2 regions of the Paenibacillus filicis genome follow, and region 1 is predicted to be linked to the other one. Evidence: predicted binding sites of a transcription regulator. Region 1 holds the regulator's gene; the other holds the start of a gene.
The links. The regulator CtsR, encoded in region 1, represses protease genes until heat stress. The targets are predictions, from matches to a motif close to ATGGTCAATAAAGGTCAAACA.
Positions count from the first base shown of each region.

Region 2: a site for CtsR is predicted at 1,496-1,516, ahead of clpP (ATP-dependent Clp endopeptidase proteolytic subunit ClpP). Genes of this name have one in related genera too.

Region 1 covers NZ_JBBPCC010000034.1:326-3,740, forward strand. The annotation lists gene pdaA (delta-lactam-biosynthetic de-N-acetylase) at 1-662, opposite strand, end outside; gene WMW72_RS32795 (CtsR family transcriptional regulator) at 1,060-1,521, shown strand; gene mcsA (protein-arginine kinase activator protein McsA) at 1,560-2,096, shown strand; gene mcsB (protein-arginine kinase McsB) at 2,110-3,186, shown strand; gene clpC (ATP-dependent protease ATP-binding subunit ClpC) at 3,252-3,415, shown strand, end outside.
Region 2 covers NZ_JBBPCC010000032.1:29,287-32,701, forward strand. The annotation lists gene WMW72_RS32270 (Ig-like domain-containing domain) at 1-694, shown strand, start outside; gene clpP (ATP-dependent Clp endopeptidase proteolytic subunit ClpP) at 848-1,429, opposite strand; tRNA gene WMW72_RS32280 (tRNA-Arg) at 1,574-1,648, opposite strand; gene WMW72_RS32285 (sugar-binding transcriptional regulator) at 1,870-2,898, shown strand; gene gap (type I glyceraldehyde-3-phosphate dehydrogenase) at 2,953-3,415, shown strand, end outside.

The DNA.
Region 1 (3,415 bases):
TGTAGTTGAGCCATCACTTTGTCATAAGCGTGTTTCCAGCCTCTTTGGTCCTTCGTATCCCAGTCCCTGTAGGCGACTGACCAGAATACATTGGTATACCCCAGCTCCTTGCTAACCGCCAGCGACCGCTCGTTGAAAATTCCCCGGGGCGTACGCAGGTAAGGCATCTCTTGCTGACCAGTCACGGCTGCGACCTCTGTTTTTACCTTATTCAGCTCTTCACGAATACGTTCGGCAGAGATTTGGCTCATATCGGGATGATGCCACGAATGATTCCCGATCAGATGGCCCTCGGCTTTCATCCGTTTGAGCAGTTCGGCTTGCTCCTTCACATAATGACCGGTTACAAAGAAAATAGCGGGCACCTGCTTTTCCTTCAGGACATCCAGGATGCGAGAGGTAAACCCGTTTTCATATCCATTATCGAAGGTGAGGAAGAGCTCTTTTTGGCTGGGGTCTCCCGTGAAAATAGCCCCGTATTTCTGTAGGAGCGGTTTGAAGCCTTCTTCATCAATGGAAGGATCCCGGCCGTTGACGCTTTTCTTAAATCCAAAATGATAGGCAACGTCAGCATGCACGGAATCCGGAAGGGCACATACGGTAAATAGGCAGACGGTTAATATTGTCACGACAAGCATCCAACGGCAGCGGTTCTGCTTCAATCCATATTCCTCCTGATCTCCTGAGAATAGTTAGAGTCACCCTCTGTAAATGTCTCGATTTACTATCTCACAAGATACAGGGCAGCATGTATGGAGTGCCGGGTAAGGCAGCTTTATTTGTTGGCAGTATAGGCAGTTACTTGGTAATGGCGCAGGAATTGGTCGTTCCCCGTTCGTTAGCCTGCCCAGGGGATGTGCATACTGAGAACTATAACGTATACCTAATTAAAGACTCAGCTGTATCCCCAAAAATACGCCGAAAATAGGCTTAAAGAAGGTGTTTCCGGAATTGTTGCATTCTTCAGAAAATCTGCTATAATGTTACTAAAGTCAAAGAAAGTCAAAGTCAGAAATTGACGAATTGTGTTCTCAACTTTTGTCTTGGAGGTTGAACAGATTGCGCAGTGTTTCAGAGATGATTGAGCAGCATCTGAAGCAAATCATGCAGCAAAGCCCTGATGGCGTGATCGAAATCCAGCGTAATGATCTGGCCGATCAATTTAATTGCGTACCCTCGCAAATCAATTATGTCATCAGCACGCGCTTTACTCTCGAGAAGGGGTATATTGTCGAAAGCAAGCGGGGTGGCGGAGGCTATGTGCGTATTCAGAAGGTCGTGCTTCATTCTCATGGCACCGTGCTTGACTTCATTTTCCAGAATGTAGGCAATCACATCGACCAGACGACATCCGAAGGCTTGCTGTATCAGCTGGAGGAAGGCGGATTTGTCACAGCCCGTGAGGCTGCGCTGATGAAGGCCGCTGTAGCCCGTGAGGTGCTTGCCCTGAAGCTTCCGCTGCGCGACGAGATACGTGCCAGAATGCTGAAGGCGATGATGGTTTGCTTGCTCAGCAAGTAGCTTGAGGGTCCTTATATAACGCCGAAGGAGGGACTGCTTTGATTTGCCAGGAATGCGGGAAGAAGCAGGCGACACTTCATTTTACGAAGATCTTGAACGGCGAGAAGACGGAGTTCCATATCTGCGAGTCCTGCGCACGGGAGAAAGGGGAGCTCATCCCTGGAACCCCTGGCGGATTTTCGATCCATAATTTATTAAGCGGGCTGCTTGATTTCGAGCCTTCCTCGCATAACCAGTCATCAGCGAACAAGGTACAACCGACCCGTTGTGATCATTGCGGTCTTACTTACAGCCAGTTCAGTAAGGTGGGGCGGTTCGGCTGCAGCGAATGCTACAAGCATTTCAATGAGAAGCTGGACCCATTGTTCAAGCGGGTGCATGGAAATACAACCCATACAGGTAAGGTTCCCAAGCGTTCTGGAGGGTTAATAAAGCTCAAACGGGAAATCGAAGTTCTGAAGAAAGACCTGCACGACCGCATTGAGCAGGAGGAGTTCGAAGAAGCAGCCAAGCTGCGGGATCAGATCCGGGAGCTAGAGAAGCAGGCGTCGGAAAGCCAGACAGCAGGGGAATAAGGAGGAGTACCCTATGACGGAAGCGCAACGCTTCACGGAGCATGCATTAAGCGATTGGATGAAGGAGGAAGGTCCGGACTCGGATATCGTCATCAGCACGCGCATACGAATTGCCCGTAATGTGGGGGCTTATCCCTTCCCCATGCTATCGACGAATCAGCAGTCTCAAGAGGTGCTGGAGCGCATTGGTGGCGTAGTAGGCAATGACGATCTGGATACGATCAGCCGCTTCACGCTGCTGCCTCTGTCGGAGCTCGGTGAGCTAGAACGCCGGGTGCTGGTCGAGAAGCATCTGATAAGTCCGGCACTGGCTGACGAATCGCGCAACGGAGCAGTTATTCTGTCGGATAATGAATCCATCAGCATCATGGTGAATGAAGAGGATCATCTGCGAATACAATGCTTGTGCCCCGGGTTTCAGATTAAGGAAGCTTGGGACCTCGCCAATCAGATCGACGATATTTTCGAGGTTCAACTCGAGTATGCCTTCGACGAGAAGCGAGGCTATATGACAAGCTGCCCAACCAATGTCGGAACGGGGATTCGTGCTTCGGTGATGATTCATCTTCCGGCCCTGGTGCTTACGCAGCAGATCAACCGGATATTGTCGGCCATTACCCAGGTAGGTCTGGCTGTGCGAGGACTGTATGGGGAAGGGAGCGAGGCGCTAGGCAATCTGTTCCAGATTTCCAATCAGATTACCCTCGGGCAGTCAGAGGAAGAAATCATCGATAACCTGCACAGCGTGGTCCGGCAGATTATCGAGCATGAACGCGCAGCTCGGTATAAGCTCTCTGTCGAGAACAGAGCTAAAATTCTGGACCGGGTCAGCCGTTCCTTCGGCATTTTGTCCTATGCGGCGATTATGGATTCCAAGGAAGCGGCACAGCGGCTATCCGATGTAAGGCTTGGCATAGATCTGGGTTTTATCAAAAAAGTGCCGCCGCAAGTGCTCAATGAGCTGCTTGTGATGACGCAACCCGGTTTTTTGCAGCAGTTAGCAGGAGAAAAGCTATCGCCTGAAGAAAGAGACATTAGAAGAGCGCAGCTGATCCGTGACAAGATGTCCGAATCGGACGAAGTCAGCTAACACCAAGAGCTTCATTCGCAGCAAATAATCGAAATCGATTTTTACCAATCTTGGAGGTGTTACTCATGATGTTTGGCAGATTTACGGAACGCGCGCAGAAAGTGTTATCGTTGGCTCAAGAGGAAGCTGTCCGTTTGGGACATAACAATATCGGAACTGAGCACATCCTGCTTGGATTGATCAGGGAAGGCGAGGGCATTGCCGCTAAAGCGTTGATCGCGCTCGGCCT
Region 2 (3,415 bases), on a different contig from region 1:
GATTCGGATTTGGGGCCTGAGCGCCATCTCTGGTGGTGCATTAGCCCTTACGGGGAGGCTCGCATATATGCGGAGCCCCGAGGGTGTGAGAAGATGGCTGCTGCTCGTCGGCATTGTAGGTATGCTGGTAATTGGGCTAGCGCAGGTTCCCGCACTTTTCAGCTGGCTGCTGTACGGTGGTGTATTTACCGGAGAGTGGATGCCCTCAGAGCGAGCAGGCTTCGTGATCGGGATGGGTCTCCATCTGTGGTTAACTGCGCTCGCTGCAGGCACGATCGTGTCCGCGATCGTCGCCTTGTCAGGACGGTTGCGCAAGGGCCTAAAGCTCCCTGGAAAGCAGCTTGCCCAATTTGTGGCATTGCTACTGGCGATTGCCGGAGGCTGGTGGGGCTGGGAGCTGTATCAGAGCAGCCGCTGGGTGGCCTTCACCTATCCGGAGCATGGAGCGGTCGATGTCCCGCTGAATGCCCAGGTAAACGTGGTATTCTCAGGGACGCACAGTTCCATGGGCATGAGAATCCGCTACGTGGAGCAGCCAGAGCGAGTAGTTCCGGGGATGACAGGCGGGGGTCCTTCCGGTATGACGTTCGAGCCCGAAGGCGGCTTCGCGCCGGGAAGCCGGGTTCAAGTGATAGTAGATGCAGGACGGCGCAGTCATACCTTTGAATTTACGACGGCTTCCGGAGCGCCATAGCGTCTCAGCGGACGCTCCCAGCTTCGGGGCGGGGGCTACTAGTAGGGCCGTGACGCCTGCGGGCAAAAAAAAGCCCTGACCGGTCCTCCCCTTATGGGGAGGGAGCCGGTCAGGGCTTCCTGCTCTAGCACTCGCTGTACACCGTTTGACGAATTAGATGCGCTCGATGACCTTGTCGATCAGGCCGTACGTTTGCGCTTCGGCAGCGGACATGAAGTTGTCGCGGTCGGTATCGCGCTCGATTTTCTCGAACGACTGGCCTGTACGCTCGGCGAGGATCGTGTTCAGCTTGTCACGCATCTTGAGAATGCGTCTAGCGCGGATCTCGATATCGCTGGCCTGGCCTTCGGCACCGCCGAGCGGCTGGTGGATCATAACCTCGCTGTTAGGCAGGGCATAACGCTTGCCTTTGGCGCCTGCGGCGAGCAGGAAGGCTCCCATCGAAGCGGCCATACCGACGCAGATCGTCGAAACATCCGGCTTGATGAACTGCATGGTATCATAAATCGCCATGCCGGACGTGATGGAGCCGCCGGGGCTGTTGATATAGATACTGATGTCTTTATCCGGATCCTGTGCGGTCAAGAACAACAATTGCGCAATGATCGAGTTGGCTACAACGTCGTTGATTCCGCTACCGAGAAAAATAATCCGGTCCTTCAAGAGCCGCGAGTAAATATCGTATGCGCGTTCTCCTCTTGCATCAGGTTCGACAACCATTGGAATAAAACTCATGAGCTGCAGCCTCCTTTAATAAAACCTCAATATCAAGCTATACCCATCATAACGGAAATTCAAACTAAGGTCAAGGAAGGTCAAACGAAGACATAAAAAAATCAGTCTTCATGAAGATCAGGACTGATTGTTGGTTTGTATAAATGGCGCGCCCGTAAGGAATCGAACCTTAATCTCAGGCTCCGGAGGCCTACGTCATATCCATTGGACCACGGGCGCATATGAAGCTGTACTTGCAGACAAGCAACAGTGACAGCAGAAGTTATTGTACCTCATCTTTTCTAATAATGCAAGGGGGTTTTACGTCTTGATCTTGAACCGGCTTTGATCTATAATGAAATCAGCTAAGTGATGAGCTTAGCACTTTTTTCGAAGTGTGTGGGACCGAAAAAGTATCACCGGGACGAAATGAGTCCCAATGTGGAAGAGATGTGAATGCCATGCGGGATATGCTAGACATCCAAAAGCTACTGGTGCCGGATTTGCTCGACTCGATGAAGAAGCGCTATACGGTTCTTCAGCATATTCTTGTGTCGGGTGTTGTCGGCCGCCGGACGCTGGCTGCTTCGATCGGATCCACGGAGCGCGTGCTGCGTGGCGAGGTTGAATTCCTCAAGGAGCAGGGATTGCTTCAGATCGATGCTTCGGGGATGCGGATTACCGAGGACGGCAGACTTCTGCTGGAGCAGATCGAACCACTGGTGAAGGACTTGTTCGGGCTTACCGACTGGGAGGAGCGCATACGCTCCAGATTTGGCCTCAAGCAGGTTGTGATCGTGCCCGGGGATTCGGAGGCTTCTCCGCATACGAAGAAGGAGCTGGGGCGCGCAGGCGCTTCGGTGATGAGAAAGCTGGTTAAGGAAGAAGAGGTCATCGCCGTCACGGGAGGATCTACGATGGCTGAGGTCGCCAATCAGCTGAACGCTACGGCTTCCATGAAGAGCTGCTGGTTCGTACCGGCACGCGGCGGATTGGGCGAGAGCGTGGATCTTCAGGCGAACACGATCGCGGCAACGATGGCGAAGAAGGCAGGCGGGCGTTACCGGCTGCTGCATGTACCCGATCATCTGAACGATGAGGCGTACCAGTCGCTGCTGCAGGATGATCATATTACGGAAGTGTTCCATTTCATCCGCAAAGCGAGAATGGTCGTACATGGCATGGGAGATGCTATGGTGATGGCTAGACGGCGGAAGGTCGATCCCGAGACGACGGCAAGTCTGCAGCGCGAAGGCGCTTTGGCTGAGGCGTTCGGATATTACTTTGACCGCAGCGGGCGTATCTTGCACAAGATGCCAACGGTAGGCTTGCGCATCGAGGACATTCACGATATGGACACGGTCATCGGCATCGCCGGAGGCCGGGGTAAGGGCGAAGCGATTCTGGCTGTGCTCCGGTACGGGCACGAGGACGTACTGGTCACTGATGAGGCTGCGGCTGCCGAGATTGTACAGCTTTTGTCATCTTGACGGGCTAACCCCCGTCTTGACTATATACAAACCATTCTTAGGAGGAAACCTCTCATGGCAACGAAAATTGGTATTAACGGATTTGGTCGTATCGGTCGTAACGTATTCCGCGCAGCGCTGAACAACCCGAATGTCGAAGTTGTTGCAATCAACGACCTGACAGACGTGAAAACACTGGCTCACCTGCTGAAATACGACACGACGCATGGCGTGCTCGATGCTAAAGTCGAATCGACTGAAGGCGCACTGATCGTGGACGGCAAAACGGTTAAAGTATTCGCCGAGCGCAATCCGGAAAACCTCCCTTGGGCAGAAGCTGGTGCTGAAATCGTGGTTGAATCCACAGGTATCTTCACTTCCAAAGAAAAAGCTGAGCTTCACCTGAAGGGCGGCGCTAAGAAGGTTATCATCTCCGCACCTGCAACAAACGAAGATATCACAATCGTACTGGGCGTTAACGAAGACAAATACGATCCAGCTGCACATACAATCATCTCCAACGCTTCTTGCACAACCA